4 regions of the Gelidimonas diazotrophica genome follow, and region 1 is predicted to be linked to each of the others. Evidence: predicted binding sites of a transcription regulator. Region 1 holds the regulator's gene; each other region holds the start of a gene.
What was found. Region 1 encodes sigma-54, which starts transcription at its own class of promoters, with help from an activator protein. Its sites were predicted from a motif close to TGGCANGNAANCTGCTTT; they were not measured.
Positions count from the first base shown of each region.

Region 2: a site for sigma-54 is predicted at 1,862-1,879, ahead of glnA (type I glutamate--ammonia ligase). Genes of this name have one in related genera too.
Region 3: a site for sigma-54 is predicted at 1,923-1,940, ahead of nifB (nitrogenase cofactor biosynthesis protein NifB). Genes of this name have one in related genera too.
Region 4: a site for sigma-54 is predicted at 2,622-2,639, ahead of yiaY (L-threonine dehydrogenase). Genes of this name have one in related genera too.

Region 1 covers NZ_CM146349.1:281,391-285,711, forward strand. Annotated here, with positions in the region: gene KGFNPO_RS01365 (enoyl-CoA hydratase/isomerase family protein) at 1-571, opposite strand, end outside; gene hpf (ribosome hibernation-promoting factor, HPF/YfiA family) at 719-1,084, opposite strand; gene KGFNPO_RS01375 (RNA polymerase factor sigma-54) at 1,191-2,666, opposite strand; gene lptB (LPS export ABC transporter ATP-binding protein) at 2,701-3,459, opposite strand; gene lptA (lipopolysaccharide transport periplasmic protein LptA) at 3,461-4,009, opposite strand; gene lptC (LPS export ABC transporter periplasmic protein LptC) at 4,063-4,321, opposite strand, start outside.
Region 2 covers NZ_CM146349.1:2,034,232-2,038,552, reverse strand. Annotated here, with positions in the region: gene KGFNPO_RS09420 (TAXI family TRAP transporter solute-binding subunit) at 1-1,106, shown strand, start outside; gene KGFNPO_RS09415 (rhodanese-like domain-containing protein) at 1,130-1,591, opposite strand; gene glnA (type I glutamate--ammonia ligase) at 1,990-3,405, shown strand; gene KGFNPO_RS09405 (DUF4124 domain-containing protein) at 3,657-4,169, shown strand; gene glnL (nitrogen regulation protein NR(II)) at 4,251-4,321, shown strand, end outside.
Region 3 covers NZ_CM146349.1:1,682,991-1,687,311, forward strand. Annotated here, with positions in the region: gene nifA (nif-specific transcriptional activator NifA) at 1-1,178, shown strand, start outside; gene nifB (nitrogenase cofactor biosynthesis protein NifB) at 1,989-3,548, shown strand; gene KGFNPO_RS07760 (4Fe-4S dicluster domain-containing protein) at 3,581-3,802, shown strand; gene KGFNPO_RS07765 (HesB/IscA family protein) at 3,803-4,180, shown strand; gene KGFNPO_RS07770 (nitrogen fixation protein NifZ) at 4,194-4,321, shown strand, end outside.
Region 4 covers NZ_CM146349.1:3,024,024-3,028,344, reverse strand. Annotated here, with positions in the region: gene KGFNPO_RS14085 (lysophospholipid acyltransferase family protein) at 1-391, shown strand, start outside; gene KGFNPO_RS14080 (symmetrical bis(5'-nucleosyl)-tetraphosphatase) at 416-1,234, opposite strand; gene yiaY (L-threonine dehydrogenase) at 1,361-2,512, opposite strand; gene KGFNPO_RS14070 (transposase) at 2,907-3,620, shown strand; gene KGFNPO_RS14065 (glutamate synthase-related protein) at 3,813-4,321, shown strand, end outside.

The sequences.
Region 1 (4,321 bases):
GGAAAAAATCGGCCAGGCCCGCATACAAGGCGTCCGCGGCGGTGATGATGTCGCCGGTAACGCCCAGATAGGTACCGAGTTGCCCTGCACATCGCGACAGAAAATAGCCGCTGCCGACATCCGGGAACAGGCCGATATTGACTTCCGGCATCGCCATTTTGGTGCGTTCGGTCACGATGCGCAGCCGGCTGGCAGGGCCGGCTTGCGCCACGCCCATGCCGCCGCCCATCACCACGCCATCCATCAGCGCGATATACGGTTTCGGATAATGATGGATCAGGTGGTTGAGCGCATATTCTTCGGTGAAAAAATCTTCCAGCAAAGCGCTGCCGCCACGCGGCGTTGCAATGCCGACATCGTAAAAGAAACGAATATCGCCGCCCGCGCAGAAAGCTTTTTCGCTGCTGCTGCGGATCAGCACCGCGCGGATGCCGGTGTCGGCGCGCCACGCCAGCAGCGTTTCAGTGAGAGTCCGGATCATCTCCAGCGACAAGGAATTGAGCGCCTTGGGACGATTCAGCGTGATGCAGCCGATCTGGTTTTCGGTCGAAATGTGAACGTGTTCTGTCATGGTGAAAGTGCGCCTTGGCTGGAATGGTGAATGGAGTTGCAATCGGGTAACAGTAGCAGATTGAACCGATGTATCAGGTACCAAAAAGGGCGCATCTTGCGCCCTTGATTGTTGCGAGTCGAATTGTTCGACTCTGCGTATCTCCTCTCAGGAAATCGCGGACGCTTCCGGCAACTCGGGTTCTCCGTCCCGGTGCTTGATGGCATCGTGTGGGTGGTCTTGTACCTTGCCCTTGTGCTTGATGATTTGGCGGTCGAGCTTGTCGATCATCGTATCGATGGCTGCGTACAGGTTTTGATCCGTGCTTTCAGCGTGCAGCGCTTTCCCGCTGAGATTCAGGTTGATTTCAGCGCGTTGCCGTTTTTCTTTTTCAGGGAGATTGTCAACGCTCAGGATGAGCGCGATATCAATGACATGATCGAAGTGGCGCGTAATGCGCTCGACTTTGGATTGTACATATTCGCGAATGGCGGGGGTTACTTCGAGGTGATGTCCACTGATGGTGAGATTCATAAAACACTCCTATGGAAATTATCGCTGCCTGCTTCGGGCCTGATGGGGCGGCCAGAGTCAAAATGCAGCAACAGTAACTGCATTGCAAGGACTTCAGACGACTGGACTACAAAGACTTTCGCAAATTGACAGGCGGGATTTTGAGCGCTTCGCGGTATTTTGCGACGGTACGACGGGCGATGACCATACCTTGCTCGCCCAGCATGTCGGCGATTTTACTGTCGGAAAGTGGTGTTTTCTGGTTTTCAGCTCCTATCAATTGTTTGATGAGTGCGCGGATTGCAGTGGAGGAAGCTTCTCCTCCGGTTTCGGTGGCGACATGGCTGCCAAAGAAGTATTTCAACTCAAACATACCATGCGGCGTGAGCATGTATTTTTGGGTAGTGACGCGGGAGATTGTGCTCTCGTGCAGGTTTAGTGTATCAGCAATTTCACGCAAGACAAGAGGCCGCATGGCGACTGCGCCGTGGCTGAAAAAATTCCGTTGCCGCTCGACTATCGCTTGTGCAACGCGCAAAATCGTATCAAAACGCTGCCGCATATTCTTGATCAGCCACTTCGCTTCCTGCAGCTGCGACGTCATCGAGCCGCTTCCCTTGTCTTGCTTAAGGATGTTGGCATACAGTGCATTGACCCGCAGGCGCGGCATGACTTCATGGTTCAAACTGACTTGCCAGCCATTTTTGCCGGGCCTGACTATGACGTCGGGCACTACATAATCGGCACTGCCGCTGCCGAATATGGCGCCCGGATGCGGGTTGCATTGCCTGATCAGCGCCTGTGCTTCGCGCAAATCCTCATCGTCGCAATCGAGCAGTTTTCTGAGTTTGCTAAAGTCGCGCTGCGCAAACAAAGCCAGGTGTTGTTCGACGATGGCCAGCGCCAGGCGACGCGTAACGAACGGTGCTTTAGGCAGGCGGCGGATCTGCAGCGCCAGACATTCCGACGGGTTGCGTGCGCCAACCCCGGCCGGGTCGAAACTTTGCAGCAAGGCCAGCGCGAACGTCAGATCTTCCGGCTCGATATCGAGTTCGGACGGCAAGCGAGCGTGGATGGCGTCAAGAGATTCTTCCAGGTAGCCATTGTCATCGAGCGCATCGATCAGCAATTCCAGCAACGCGCGGTCGCGCTGTTGCTGCAAGCTTAAATGGGCTTGCTCCAGCAGGTGCTCGCGCAGAGTGCATTCGTGGGCGCCGAGCTGGGCCCGGCCGTCGTCGTCTTCCGGTGCTTTGCTGGTGCGCGCCACATCGTCAAAACTCCAGTCCGATGCGGCCGTCTGTGCATCGGGCGTATCGAATCCGGCATCTGCTTCGGCGGCGCTGCCGTCTTGCATACTGGCTGGATCGGTTTCAGCTGAGGCTGTGGTGGTGGCAGGGCTGGTGCTGATTGCGCCATCGGCCAGCAAACGCACCGAATGGTCGAGCGGATCGTCCAGCCGTTCCAGCAGCGGGTTGTCGCACAGAATCTGTTCCAGTTCCTGGTGCAGCTCCAGCGTCGACAATTGCAGCAGGCGAATCGATTGCTGCAACTGCGGCGTCAGCGCAAGATGCTGCGAAGTGCGCAGCTGGAGTGATTGCTTCATACCGAAAGGACTTGTCGCATCAGGTGGTTTATCTTCACATGCGGAAATGTTCGCCCAGGTACACCCGCCGTACCGAGGCATCTTCAATGATGTCGTCGGGCTGGCCGCTGGCCAGCACCGCACCCTGGTTGATGATGTAGGCGCGGTCGCAGATGCCGAGGGTTTCGCGCACATTGTGGTCGGTGATCAGCACGCCGATGCCGCGCTCCTTGAGGAAACGCACGATGCGCTGAATCTCGATGACGGCAATCGGATCGATCCCGGCAAACGGTTCATCGAGCAGGATGAAGCGCGGGTTGGTGCCCAGCGCCCGGGCGATCTCGACCCGCCGGCGTTCGCCGCCGGAAAGCGACAGCGCCTGATTTTCGCGCAATTTTTCAATTTGCAAGTCGGCCAGCAGCTTGTTCAGGCGTTCTTCAATGGCAGCTTTCGAGAGCGCTTTGCCATTTTCTTTTTGCAACTCCAGTACTGCACGGATATTGTCCTCGACCGTCAGTTTACGAAAAACCGAGGCTTCCTGCGGCAGGTAAGACAGACCGAGTAACGCGCGGCGATGGATCGGCAGGCGCGAGATGTCGACGCCGTCGAGATCAATGGTGCCGGCGTCCGATGGCACCAAACCTACGATCATGTAAAACGATGTGGTCTTGCCGGCCCCGTTGGGGCCTAGCAAGCCAACCACTTCGCCGCTTTTTACTTCCAGCGAGATGTCGCGCACGACCAGCCGTTTGCTGTAACTTTTTTGCAGCCCGCGCACGCTCAGGGTACTGCCTGGGATACTGGATCGGCTCATCTTATTGGCCCTTTACAGTACGCGGCTGGATGGTCACCTTGATGCGCCCGTTGCCCGGCGTGCCGGCACCGCTGGCGCTGTTGGTAACGTTGAAGAATTCGCTGCCGCTGTTGTAGGAAATGAATTCGCCTTCGACTTCGTCGATGGTCTTGCTGCCATCGAGCCGCTTCAGCTTCGCGTGCGAAAACAATTTGGCTATTTCTGCCTTGGTATCGTATTCGATCCGCTCTGCCTGTCCTTCCACCCACAGGTTGGGACCGCCATCGCGCTTCTGGCGAAAGGTTGCCACTGCACCCGGTGCGCCGTACAAAGTGGCGAACTGATAGCCGGCCGGGTCTGTCGTGACGACCACCTTGCCCGCTTTCATCAGCAGCGTGCCGCGCGTTAAGACCACGTTGCCGATGAAGGTGTTGATCTGTTTGAGATCATCGTAAGCCATTTGGTTGGCTTCGATGTTGGTCGGCTTGTCTGCATCGGCTTTTTCGGCCAGCGCGCCCGCCGAAAAAATCATCCCGGCCAGCGTCAGGGACATCAGAAAAAACCGTTTCATAACGCTATTCCTATCAAAGAGGGTTGGTTGCCGCAGGCTCGGTGCAGTAAGCATCAATGCGCCGACGATGCCGGAAAGCTGCCGCGCACATTGCCCGATACACGCAATTCCCGGGTGGCGTTGTTGGCAAATAGGCCATTGCCCGAGAGCGTGGACTGGCCCAGCAGTACTTTCACCGGCTGGTCCGACTGCATCACATCTTCGTCGGGCAGCAGCAGCAGGTATTCGGTTTCTAGGTGCAGGGCTTGGCTCTGGCCGGAAGCGGGGCGATCGATTTGCACTTTCTTGTGCAGATGCACCTTGCTGTTATCG
Region 2 (4,321 bases), 1.8 Mb from region 1:
CGCTGGGTTCGGAAGAAAACCTGCGGCGGCTTGAAGATCCAGGCTCCGGAGTGGATATCGCATTTGTCCAGAGCGGCTCGATCAAGCTGGAGCAGGCGCAGCAACACGGCTTGTTGTCGCTCGGGAGTTTATTCACCGAGCCGGTCTGGCTGTTTTACCGCGAATCCAAAAATATTACACAACTGACCCAGTTGAAGGGCTTGTCGATCAATGTCGGCCCGGAAGGCACCGGCGTGCCGCGCCTGGTCAGACAACTGCTGGACGTCAATGGCATCGAGGCCAGTGATTTGACGCTCGGCAGCCTGGAAAACACGCCCGCGACAATGGCTCTGCTGGCAGGGCAAATCGATGGCTTGGTATTCAGTTCGGCACCGGATGCGCCCTTGATCCAGATGTTGCTGCAAACGCCAGGGATCAAATTGTTTAATTTTACCCAGGCCGAGGCTTACTCCCGACGCTTTCCTTATTTGACGCATGTCGTTTTGCCGCGTGGCATTGTTGATCTGGGACGGGATTTGCCAGCCGAGGATTATCATTTGATCGCGCCGACGGCTACTCTGGTGGCGCGCGCCGGTTTGCATCCGTCCCTGATCGATCTGCTGGTGCAGGCGGCGGCTGAGATCCATGGCGGCGCCGGTTGGTTCAGTAAAAGAGGCGATTTTCCGACTGCCAGCTATACCGAAATCCCGGTGGCCCCGGAAGCCGAGAAATTCTACAAAAGCGGGCCGCCGCTAATGCAACGATACCTGCCGTTCTGGCTGGCGAATTTTTCCGAGCGCATGTGGGTCGTGGTGGTGGCGCTGGGAGCGCTGATTCTGCCGCTGTCGCGCATCGTGCCGCCGCTCTATGTGTGGCGCATCCGTTCGCGCATCTATCGCTGGTACGGCAAGCTGCGCATCGTCGAGCAGACGATAGAAGAGGTGCCGCCGGAAAAGCGGGCCGAAGTGTATGCGGCACAATTGAAACGGCTGGGCGAGATCGAGGCGAGCGTAAACCGGATTTCGATTCCACTGTCTTTCGCCCAAGGTGTGTATGACTTGCGCAGTCATATCGATTTTGTGCGCAAGCGGATACTGTTGTTGATGCGCGGTAGCGACGGCGCCTGATTTCTCTTTTACATCAAATCAAATCAGGCGCCGGTCCAGGGCAGTTCGGCATGGCACCAGCCGCCTACGGTTTTGCGATGGCCATCGGCGTTCTTGTTGCCTTCGAAGCCTTCGAGAATATCGAAGCAGTGCAGATAATCATTTTCTGTGGCTAGTTTGGCCGCATGGCGCGAGCGTACGCCAGAGCGGCACAGGAACAGCAGGATATTATCTTTACTTGCTACTTGCTTCAACTGGGCCAGAAAATCCGGATTCGGAATGCTGCCCGGATAGATGTTCCACTGCACGGCTGCAAGCTGGATATCATTAATGTCTACTTTTCCAACCCAGTCGCGTTCGGCATTGGTACGCACATCGATGAGTTTGACCTTGATGTTTGCCTGCAATAAAGTGAACGCTTCCTGGGGTGTGACGGCACCGGCATAGGGAAGAGATTGCTCTGTGCCGCGCTGTCTCGCGATGGCAAGAATGTCACGAGGATTCATATTCAGCCTTGCATTGTAGGATCGGTAAAATAATTATAATGCGTGAAACGAGATTGCATGCAGATCATTGATGGCAATTGTTTTGGGATGGCGCGCACTGTTTTGATGCGAAACAAGATATTTTTATATTGATGCACTAAATTAGCGCTTAATATTTTATTTGCACCGATATGGTGAGCCGCGCTGGATTGCAATATGTAAATTGATTGTTATGCGGCTGAAATACCTTATTAAACCAGTCTGATTAATGTCTTGTGGGGTGGAAGTTCATGGCATGGAATCTGCTATGATCTTTCGCTGAAGTTTGATCGCACTGGAACAGTTGGCCCAATGGTTGGCTTAATGGTTGGCTCAATACTTAATTCGAATTATTTTTATCTTTATTTGAGGAGTTTCGCATGGCAATGACAGCCGCAGAAGTCTTGAAGATGGCCAAAGACAACGAAGTCAAATTCGTTGATTTTCGCTTTGCAGATACAAGGGGCAAAGAACAGCACGTGACTGTTCCGGTATCTCATTTTGATATGGACAAATTCGAGTCCGGCCATGCATTCGATGGCTCCTCGGTCGCTGGCTGGAAAGGTATTGAAGCGTCCGACATGTTGTTGATGCCAGATCCGTCAACTGCCAATATCGATCCGTTCATGGAAGAAACCACATTGTTCATGCAGTGTGACGTGATCGAGCCATCCGATGGCAAAGGCTATGACCGCGATCCACGCTCGATTGCCAAGCGCGCCGAAGCCTACCTGAAATCGTCTGGCCTGGGCGACACCGCCTACTTTGGTCCGGAACCTGAATTTTTTATTTTTGATAGTGTGCGCTGGAACGTCGATATGTCCGGCTGCTTCGTCAAGATCGATTCGGACGAAGCATCCTGGTCGACCGGCGCCAAGCTTGAAGGCGGCAACAGCGGCCATCGTCCTGCTGTCAAGGGCGGTTATTTCCCAGTGCCACCAGTCGACAGTTTCCAGGACATGCGTTCTGAAATGTGCCTGATTCTGGAAGGCCTCGGCATTCCGGTTGAAGTGCATCACCACGAAGTCGGCGGTGCCGGCCAGAATGAAATCGGTACCCGATTCTCGACGCTGGTTGAGCGTGCGGACTGGACCCAGAATATGAAATATGTGGTCTGGAATGTTGCCCACACCTATGGTAAAACGGCAACTTTCATGCCGAAGCCGTTGGTTGGCGACAATGGTTCCGGCATGCATGTGCATCAATCAGTCTGGAAAGACGGCAAAAACCTGTTTGCAGGCGACGGCTATGCCGGTTTGTCGGACTTCGCGCTGTATTACATCGGCGGCATCATCAAGCATGCACGCGCTTTGAATGCAATCACCAATCCTGGCACCAACTCTTACAAGCGTCTGGTTCCAGGCTATGAAGCACCGGTCAAGCTGGCATATTCGGCCCGCAATCGCTCCGCTTCGATTCGTATTCCACACGTGGCAAATCCGAAGGGACGTCGGGTTGAAGCGCGTTTCCCGGACCCTCTGGCTAACCCATACCTGTGCTTCGCCGCTCTGCTGATGGCTGGCTTAGACGGGGTGCAAAACAAGATTCATCCGGGTGAAGCAGCAACCAAAGATCTATACCATTTGCCGCCTGAAGAAGAAGCACTGATCCCGACTGTATGTTCTTCGCTTGAGCAAGCTCTGGAAGCGCTGGACCAGGATCGCGAGTTCCTGACCCGTGGCGGTGTTTTCAGCGACAGCATGATTGATGCATATTTGGAACTGAAAATGACTGAAGTGCAGCGTATTCGCATGACGACGCATCCAGTTGAATTTGACATGTACTACTCGTCATAAGCTACTTGTCATAAGCTACTTGTCATAAGTTACGCGTCATAATATTTGACATTTGTATTAGATATAAGGGCAGTCAAAAGATCGACTCCAATGTCAAACAAGAAACAGGCGGGCAGTGCTTCGGCGCTGCCCGCCTGTTTTTTTTAAGGGCTTGTTGTTGCAATGGCGCAAATTGGGCGATAGTCGTTGGTGTTGCATTGAGACTTGCCATAAACTAACAAGCGTCTTGAATTGCTTCAGAAAAAGGGTTTATGAAACAACAACTTGCCGCACTTAAGCTCGCATCGATGCTCGCACTTATACTGTCCACTGCGGCAGCCGGGCATGCATATGCGCAGTCTGGGGTGTATCTGTGCATCGATCAAAATGGCAAAAAAGAATATAAAAATACCGGTGAAACCAGGGGCTGCAAAAAAATTGATCTGCCCGACATCACCACTTTTGCTGCGCCGCCGCCAAAAACGCCAGCAGCCGGTCCGAGCAGGAAATCGACGGCTACTCCGTCCGATTTTCCGAAGGTGGATGGCAATGTGCAAAAAGAGCGCGACAACGATCGCAAACAGATTTTGCAAAATGAGTTGAAGACCGAACAGCAGAAACTGGAAAATTTGGAAAAAGAATATAACAATGGCCAACCGGACCGCCTGGGTAGCGAGCGCAACTATGCCAAGTACCAGGAGCGGGTCAAGGGTATGGAGGAAGCCATTCACCGTTCGCAGCGCAATGTGGAAGCGCTGAAGCGTGAAATCGGCAACATGAAATAATTGTGCCTGCCTGTGCCGCGGGCATGCAGTCCAGGGTCGCTATATAGTGTATAGCGGCCTTTATTTTTTTGGGGGAGGCACGTGAAAACATCATTAATTTCATTGGCAGGGCTGGATTTGCTGTCGTCGGCCGTGATCGTGCTCGACCCGCA
Region 3 (4,321 bases), 1.4 Mb from region 1:
ATCAGGATCACCGCCAGCACAGTTTCGATCGCGATGTGCGCTTCCTGACCATGATCGCCAATCTGGTCGGACAGACAGTGCGGCTGCACCGCGCGGTTACCGCTGAGCGCACCCAGCTGATCGAGGAAAAGCGCCGCCTGAAAAAGGAACTGCAGGGCAAGTACAGCCTCGACAACGTGATCGGAATTTCCAAGGCGATGCAGGAAGTGTTCGCTGAAGTGCATCAGTCCGCGCCGTCGCGCTCGACCATGCTGCTGCGCGGCGAGAGCGGTACCGGCAAGGAAGTGATCGCGCACGCAATCCATTATTTGAGCCCGCGCAAGGACGGGCCGTTCATCAAGGTCAATTGCGCGGCGCTGTCGGAAACGCTGCTGGAGTCGGAATTGTTCGGCCACGAAAAAGGCGCATTCACCGGCGCCCAGACCGAACGCAAGGGACGCTTTGAACTGGCCAACGGCGGCACGCTGTTTCTCGACGAGATCGGCGACATCTCGCCGGCATTCCAAGCCAAGCTGCTGCGCGTGCTGCAGGAGCGCGAGTTCGAGCGGGTCGGCGGTTCGCGTTCGATCAAGGTCGATGTGCGGCTGATCACCGCCACCAACCGCGACCTGGAACAGGCGGTAGCGAACGGCGACTTTCGCGCCGATCTGTATTACCGGATCAACGTGGTGTCGATCTTCATCCCGCCGTTGCGCGAGCGGCGCGAGGACATTCCGTACCTGGTCGAATTTTTCATCGACAAATTCAGACGCGAAAACCAGCGCGAAGTGGTTCTGACGCCGGAAGCGATCAACTCGATGATGAATTGCTATTGGCCGGGCAACGTGCGCCAGCTGGAGAACTGCGTCGAACGCACTGCGACCATGGCGCGTGGGAATCTGATCAGCGAGTTGAATCTGTCCTGTACGCAGAACAAATGTCTGACGCAATTGCTACATGAACCGGACACTGGCGCGCATGTGCCGGGTGGCGCGGAAAAGAGGGTGACGATTCCGATCCGGGATGGCACTGCAGCAGTGCATTCGGAACAGCCGCCGACGTCGGAGCGCGAACGGCTGCTGTGGGCGCTGGAACAATGCGGCTGGGTGCAGGCGAAAGCGGCGCGGCTGCTGAATATTTCGGCGCGGCAAATGGGGTATGCATTGCAGAAGCACGGCATCGAAGTGAAGAAGTTCTGACCCATCTGCCACGTAACTATTCAGCCCGCTATGAATACCCCCTCGCCCGCTTGCGGGAGAGGGCTGGGGAGAGGGCGACTGTAAAGTTGACGACTTAATTAATCGCTTTGCCCTTCGTGGATGCTTTGTCGGGGGTAGCCCGACGGCTACTTACTTTTCTTTGCTTCGCCAAAGAAAAGTAAGCAAAAGAAAGGCGACCGCAGACTTGCCCTTCGGGTACCCGTTTGTGTGCTGCAAAAAATGGGAAATGAAGGAACTCGCTTCGCTCAAACAGCCTTCATTTCTGATCCATTTTCTGCAGCACACAAACGGCTGCGTCCCAAGCGGCCTAACATCAAAAACAGCGTCAATAAACCGTCAACAACATAAAGCTGTCACTTGGATATCAACCTCATAGTGGGCTGAACAGTTACTCTGCCACACGCTATGATCTGAGTATATTTGTATGTCGCAATGAATATAAGCGGCAATGGCATAGTTTTTAACCATACTCCATAATAAATATGATTGTCTTGTAGGCGCGCACCCGGGCGCGACAACGGCTGCAGTCTGGCGACTGCTTTCGCGCCCGGATGCGCTCCTACAAAATCGTACTATTTCGCTCTGCTCGCCTGGCCCACATCAGACCAGTGTCGGGTTTGCAGTGTCAGGTTTGCGACAAGCGCGTGGCGAATGTCGCGATTGTCACCGGATTCATCTGTCGTATATCATGTATCTCATTGATTTTTAACGATAAATTGCTTCTGGCACAGTTCTGGCTATTACCCTTGAAAGAGACGCACCTGCGTCGTTTTCTCAAAGGGGCAATTCATGCGATCTACCGCGTATATCGGGATTAAGGAGATCAAGCCGCTCGCAGCGCGCACTGCCGCTGTCGCTGCAGCGCCGCAGGCCGGCTGCGGCAGCACCGGCGGCGACGGCAAATTCGGTTGCGGCTCCGCATCAGGCCCATCGGACATCGCCCCCGAGGTCTGGGAAAAGGTCAAGAACCATCCGTGCTACAGCGAAGAAGCGCACCACCATTTTGCGCGGATGCACATCGCCGTCGCGCCGGCCTGCAACATCCAGTGCAATTATTGCAACCGCAAATACGATTGTTCGAACGAATCGCGGCCCGGCGTCGTCAGCGAAACGCTGTCGCCGGAACTGGCGGCTAAAAAAGTGCTGGCGGTAGCGTCGGCGATTCCGCAGATGACGGTGGTCGGCATCGCCGGCCCCGGCGACGCGCTGGCCAATCCAGCTAGGACCTTCAAGGCATTTGAGCTGATTGCCAGAACCGCACCCGACATCAAGCTGTGCCTGTCGACCAACGGCCTGGCGCTGCCGGATCACGTGGACGCCATCCATGCTCTGAAGGTCGACCATGTGACCATCACGATCAACATGATCGATCCCGAAATCGGCCAGCATATCTACCCATGGATCTACTACCGGAACAAGCGCTGGACCGGCATCGAAGCGGCCCGGATTCTGAGCGAACGGCAGTTGCTGGGTCTGGAGATGCTGACTGCGCGCGGCATCCTGTGCAAGGTCAATTCGGTAATGATCCCCGGCATCAACGATCACCATCTGGCTGCGGTCAATAAGGCCGTCAAATCGCGTGGCGCGTTTTTGCACAACATCATGCCGCTGATTTCGGCGCCCGAACACGGCACCGTGTTCGGCTTGCGCGGCCAGCGTGGCCCAACCGCGCAAGAGTTGAAAGCGTTGCAGGACAGTTGCGAAGGCGAGATGAACATGATGCGCCATTGCCGCCAGTGCCGGGCCGACGCCGTCGGTTTGCTGGGCGAGGATCGCAGCGCCGAGTTCACCAACGAAAAAGTGGCAGCGATGGAGGTCAGCTACGACCTTGACGCGCGCCAGGCCTACCAGGCGGGCGTGGAAAAACAGCGCCAGGCCAAGGTTGCGGCCAGGGATGCCGCGCTCGATACGCTGACGCGAAAAACCAGCGATATCAAGCTGCTGGTCGCGGTCGCCACCAAGGGCGACGGCAAGATCAACCAGCACTTCGGCCACGCCGGCGAATTCCAGATCTACGAGGTTTCCGCGACAGGCGCGAAGTTTACCGGCCACCGCCGCGTCGATCTGTACTGTCAGGGCGGTTACGACAACGAGGATGCGCTGCCCGGCGTGATCCGCGCGATCAACGACTGCCACGCGGTGTTCGTAGCCAAGATCGGCGGCTGCCCGCGCTCGGAACTGAAACAGGCCGGCATCGACCCGGTCGAGCAGTACGCCCATCAGTTCATCGAGCAATCGGTGATCCTGTATTTCAACAACTATCTGGAGCAAGTCGAGTCGGGCCGGATAGTGCACCAGCAGCGCGGCGACGCCGACATCCGGCAGGGCGCCTACATCGCCGCCGCGTAAGCAATAGTCAATCACTCAACCAAGGAAAAATCATGGCATACAAAATCGTCGCTTCCCAATGCTCCGGCTGCTCCGCTTGCGAGCCTGAATGTCCGAACGTCGCCATCCGCGAAAAGAACGGGGTCTACCTCATCGATGCCAAGAAATGTACCGAATGTCTCGGCCATTTCGACGAAGCGCAATGTCTGGCGGTTTGCCCGGTGGACAAAACCGTCATCATCGACAACGCGTATCCACGTTATCAGGCGGCTTAAATGAATATCGTTGTCACTCCGGCAGCCGAGGCCTATATGCGCCGCATGGTGCGTTTCAATGACGGCGTCCAGCACGCAGGTTTTCGTCTGACGGTGAGTGCTGGCGGATGCAGCGGTTTTGCGACGCAGTTCAGCATCGAAGCGGCGCCGCAGCCGGACGATGCAACGCTCGATGTCAATGGTTTGAAGGTATTCCTGCCGCCCGCAACCAGCGCTCTGCTTGATGGAGCAACCATTGATTGCCGCGACAGCGCGATGGCCACTGGTCTCTCGATCATCAATCCGAATGTAAGCGACTGCGGCTGCGACAGCAGCGGAGCCGGGCGCGGCGGCAGACATGCGACAGTCAGCGTGTCGGCCATCGGGCGCAAAACCTGAACCAGGAGGGCGCATGAATATCGATCGCGAAGAGGGACGGGTCGAGCTCAACGATCCACCGGTTTTTAACTACGGCGAAAAGGTGCGCAGCCGCAAGACGGTGCGCAACGACGGCACCTTCCCCGGCAAGGATATCGGCGA
Region 4 (4,321 bases), 1.1 Mb from region 1:
TCGGCGCGAAGTCAAGCGGATTTATGCCGGGCTGGTGGCCGCCGTCCATGCCGGCGAGCGCGTCGCATTCTTTCCCGAAGGCACCACCACCGAGCAGGGCCTGTTGTTGCCGTTCCATGCCAACCTGTTCGAAGCGGCGATTGAAGCGGCAGTGCCGGTGCAGCCGTACGCGCTGCGCTATCTGGATGCCAGCGGCGCGCCGCATCCGGCAGTCGCTTTCATCGGCGACATGAGCTTTGCGCAAAGCATCTCCATCATCTTGAAGGCGCGGCAGATCAAGGCGGAACTGGTGCGGCTGCCGATGATTGAAACCACCGGCGCGCACCGGCGCGACATCGCGCAAGCAACCCGGTCATCGGTAGCGCAAGCGCTGGGACACCCGCCGTCGTAACGATGGGTCATTGAAATGCCTGCATCATCCCGGCGTTTGGCATTGCGGACAATCGACCTGAATCACGCTGCGGTCTTCCAGACAGACCGCCGTCAACTTTCCACCCCAGACACAACCGGTATCGAGCGATATCAGGTTCGGCCGTTGTACCAGTCCTAATGTGGACCAATGACCAAATACCATCGTCACATCCTCGCTGCGGCGGCTCGGCACCTCAAACCACGGCATCATGCCGGGCAGCGCGTTGGCAGCGCCTTCCTTGGTGGCGAAGTCCATCGTGCCGTCGGCGGCGCAAAAGCGGATTCTGGTCAGAATATTGACGATGCAGCGCAAACGGTCGGTGCCGGTCAGCGCATCGTCCCAGCGGTTGGGTTTATTACCGTACATCGCGCGCAACAATTCGATCCAGTGCGGCCCGCGCAGCGCGGTTTCCACTTCCTGCGCCAGCGCCAGCGTTCGGGCGGCGCTCCATTGCGGCGCCACGCCCGCATGGACCAGCAAATGGCCGTCCTGCATGATCGCCAGCGGCTGCTGGCGCACCCAGTCGAGCAGCGCATCGCAGTCCGGCGCTTGCAGGATGTCATCCAGCGTATCGGAGCGATGCACCGGGCGGATGCCTTGTGACGCGGCCAGCAAGTGCAAGTCGTGATTGCCCAATACTGTCCTGGCACGATCGCCGAGGCCGATTACCGTGCGTAAAGTGGCGAGCGAGTCAGGCCCGCGGTTGACCAGATCGCCGGCAAATAAAATGCGCGAAGCGGGTGACGTCGCATCAATGCGCGCCATCAATTCCAGCAGCGGGCGCTGGCAACCTTGCAGGTCGCCGATTACGTAAGTGTTCATGAAGTAGGCTTGTCTTTAAAAAAAATACACCGGCAATGCAGGCCTGCATTGCCGGTGTATTTGTATCATGTTTAGCCAGCATTTCATCGAAACCGCCGCTGGCACGGCGGTCTTGGTTGAACAGGATTACATCGCCGCTTTAAAGATGGCGACGATCTGCTCGTGGCTGGCCTGGATCGGGTTGGTGAATCCGCAGGCATCTTTCAGCGCGTTGGTGGACAGCGTTGCCAGATCTTCTTCCTTCACGTTCAGATCGGTCAGGCCCGATGGAATCTTCACATCCTTTGACAGTGTGCGGATGGCGGCGATACAGGCTTGCGCGCCTTGCTGATCGTTCATGTCTTTCACCTCAACGCCCATGGCAGCGGCGACATCTTTCAAGCGGCCCGCACAAACCGTCGCATTGAAGCTCTGAACGTGCGGCAGCAGCACTGCATTACAGACGCCGTGTGGCAAGTCATACATGCCGCCCAACTGATGCGCCATCGCGTGAACGTAACCCAGCGAAGCATTGTTGAACGCCATCCCGGCCAAAAACTGCGCGTAAGCCATCGCGGTACGCGCTGCCATGTCGTCGCCGTTGGCCACCGCATGCCGCAAAGACTGGCTGATGATGGTGACTGCTTTTAGCGCGCAGGCATCGGTCACCGGGGTGGCGGCGCTGGAGACATACGCTTCCACCGCGTGCGTCAGCGCATCCATTCCGGTTGCTGCAGTCAGACCTTTTGGCATGCCCGCCATCAGCTCCGGATCGTTGACCGACAGGATCGGGGTAACGTGCTTATCGACGATAGCCATTTTGATATGACGTTCTACATCGGTAATGATGCAGAAACGGGTCATTTCCGCAGCGGTCCCTGCGGTGGTATTAATGGAAATCAAAGGTAGTTGTGGTTTAGGGGAGCGATCGACGCCTTCGTAATCCTTGATTTCACCGCCGTTGGCTGCCACCAGAGCGATGCCCTTGGCGCAGTCGTGTGGCGAGCCGCCGCCCAGCGAGATGATGCAGTCACACCGGAATTCTTTCAGAATCACCAGACCTTCGGCCACGTTGATGGTGGTGGGGTTCGGCTTGGTGCCATCGTAGACCACGCTTTTCACGCCTGCTTCCGCCAGCAAAGCCTGCACCTGCGCGACCACGCCAATTTTATGCAATACGGTATCGGTCACGATCAGCGCTTGCCGGTAACCATACGATTTGATGGTGCCGGCGGCGTCTTTCAGGCAGCCTGCGCCAATCATGTTAACGGAAGGCATAAAGAAAGTGGATGTAGTCATAGCAAGTACTCCTGATAGGTAAGGCTTTTGCAAAACGCGCAAGCCAGGCGGGATTGTGATGGTTCTGATAATGAATCTTTGCCACCAGTGCCCGGTGCATATGCCTTTTGCCGCAATTGCCATGCCAGCCTGACTTTTTGTGCGAAAAACCCGGGAATGGCGCATCAGTTGGGGTGTAAGCGCTGATCGGAACGCAATGCCGCACAGGGCTTTGCTGAAAGTGGTTATTTTTGGGACACAGTGCTTGTTTTTGGAACACAGCAAGAATTACTGTTCCAATATTGCACTGTGAAAACAAAAATGCGCGGATGTAATTGAAGCTGCCAAGCCTTGCATGCTTTTATTAAAATAAGATGCTTCATACACTTTCGCCCACTTCCGCACAAAAATAAACATGGCCCGACTTCCCCGACTCGTAATTCCCCAGCAGCCGCACCACATTCTTCAGCAAGGCCATAACCGGCAGCCGATTTTTTGCGACAGCAGTGATTTTCTGGCTTTTCTGGACTGGCTGCACGATGCTGCGCGCCAGTTCAAGGTCGCCATTCACGCCTACGTATTGATGGAAAATCATATTCATCTGTTAGCCACGCCCACTGATGAAGCCGGTTTGGGCCGCATGATGCAATGGGTGGGACGCCATTACGTGCCGTATTTCAACCGCAAACATGGACATGTCGGAACGCTGTGGCAGGGCCGTTTCAAGACTTCGGTGATCGAAGCGCCGCGCTACCTGCTGACCTGTTATCGCTATCTCGAAACCAATCCGGTGCGCTCCGGCCTGGTGGCGACGGCGGCGCAATATCCGTGGTCGAGTTATGCGCACCATGTCGGAGCCAGAGTTGATCCGCTGGTGACCGATCACCCGCTGTATTGGTCGCTGGGCAATACGCCTTTTGAGCGCGAGGCGGAATATAAGGCATTGCTGGAACAGGCCTTGCCGCCGAAACAGGTTGCATTGCTGAATGCATCGCTATTAAAAGGCTGGGTACTGGGCGACACAGCGTTTCAGCAGTCGCTGGCACAGCAAGTGAATCGCCGCGTGGCGCCAGCCAGAAGAGGGCGGCCACGGAAAAAAGCCGAGGTATCGCGCGTCAAGCTGGATTGATCAAGGCGGATAGCACGCTAGAAAAACAGATACTGCTGTAACAGGCAACCTTTAGTTACTCTGTCCCTATTTAAATCTATTTTCAAAATTATTCGTACTTAATTTTACACTGACCCTAATTATTGTTATTGAGTTTTCTTTTGCGCTGCACTATTCTTCGCTTTCAAACTCATCAAGCAGTGGAGAACGGCTATGCGCGCACAAGGTATGTACGATCCATCCAATGAACATGACGCCTGCGGCGTCGGTTTTATTGCCCATATCAAAGGCGTCAAATCGCATTCCGTGATCGAGCAGGGTTTGCTGATCCTGAAAAATCTGGATCATCGGGGCGCAGTCGGCGCCGATAAGCTGATGGGCGATGGCGCCGGTATCCTGATTCAGATTCCCGATCAGTTTTATCGCGAAGAGATGGCGCAGCAGGGCGTGACCTTGCCACCGCCCGGCGAATACGGCGTGGGCATGGTGTTTCTGCCGAAAGAACATGCGTCACGCATGGCTTGTGAACAAGAGTTGGAGCGCGCGGCACGTACCGAGGGCCAAATCGTGCTGGGTTGGCGCGATGTGCCGGTCGATGCCGATATGCCGATGTCGCCGACGGTGCGCAAGAAAGAACCTTTCATTCGCCAGATTTTCGTTGGGCGCGGCCCCGATATCATGGTCACCGATGCGCTTGAACGCAAGCTGTATGTGATTCGAAA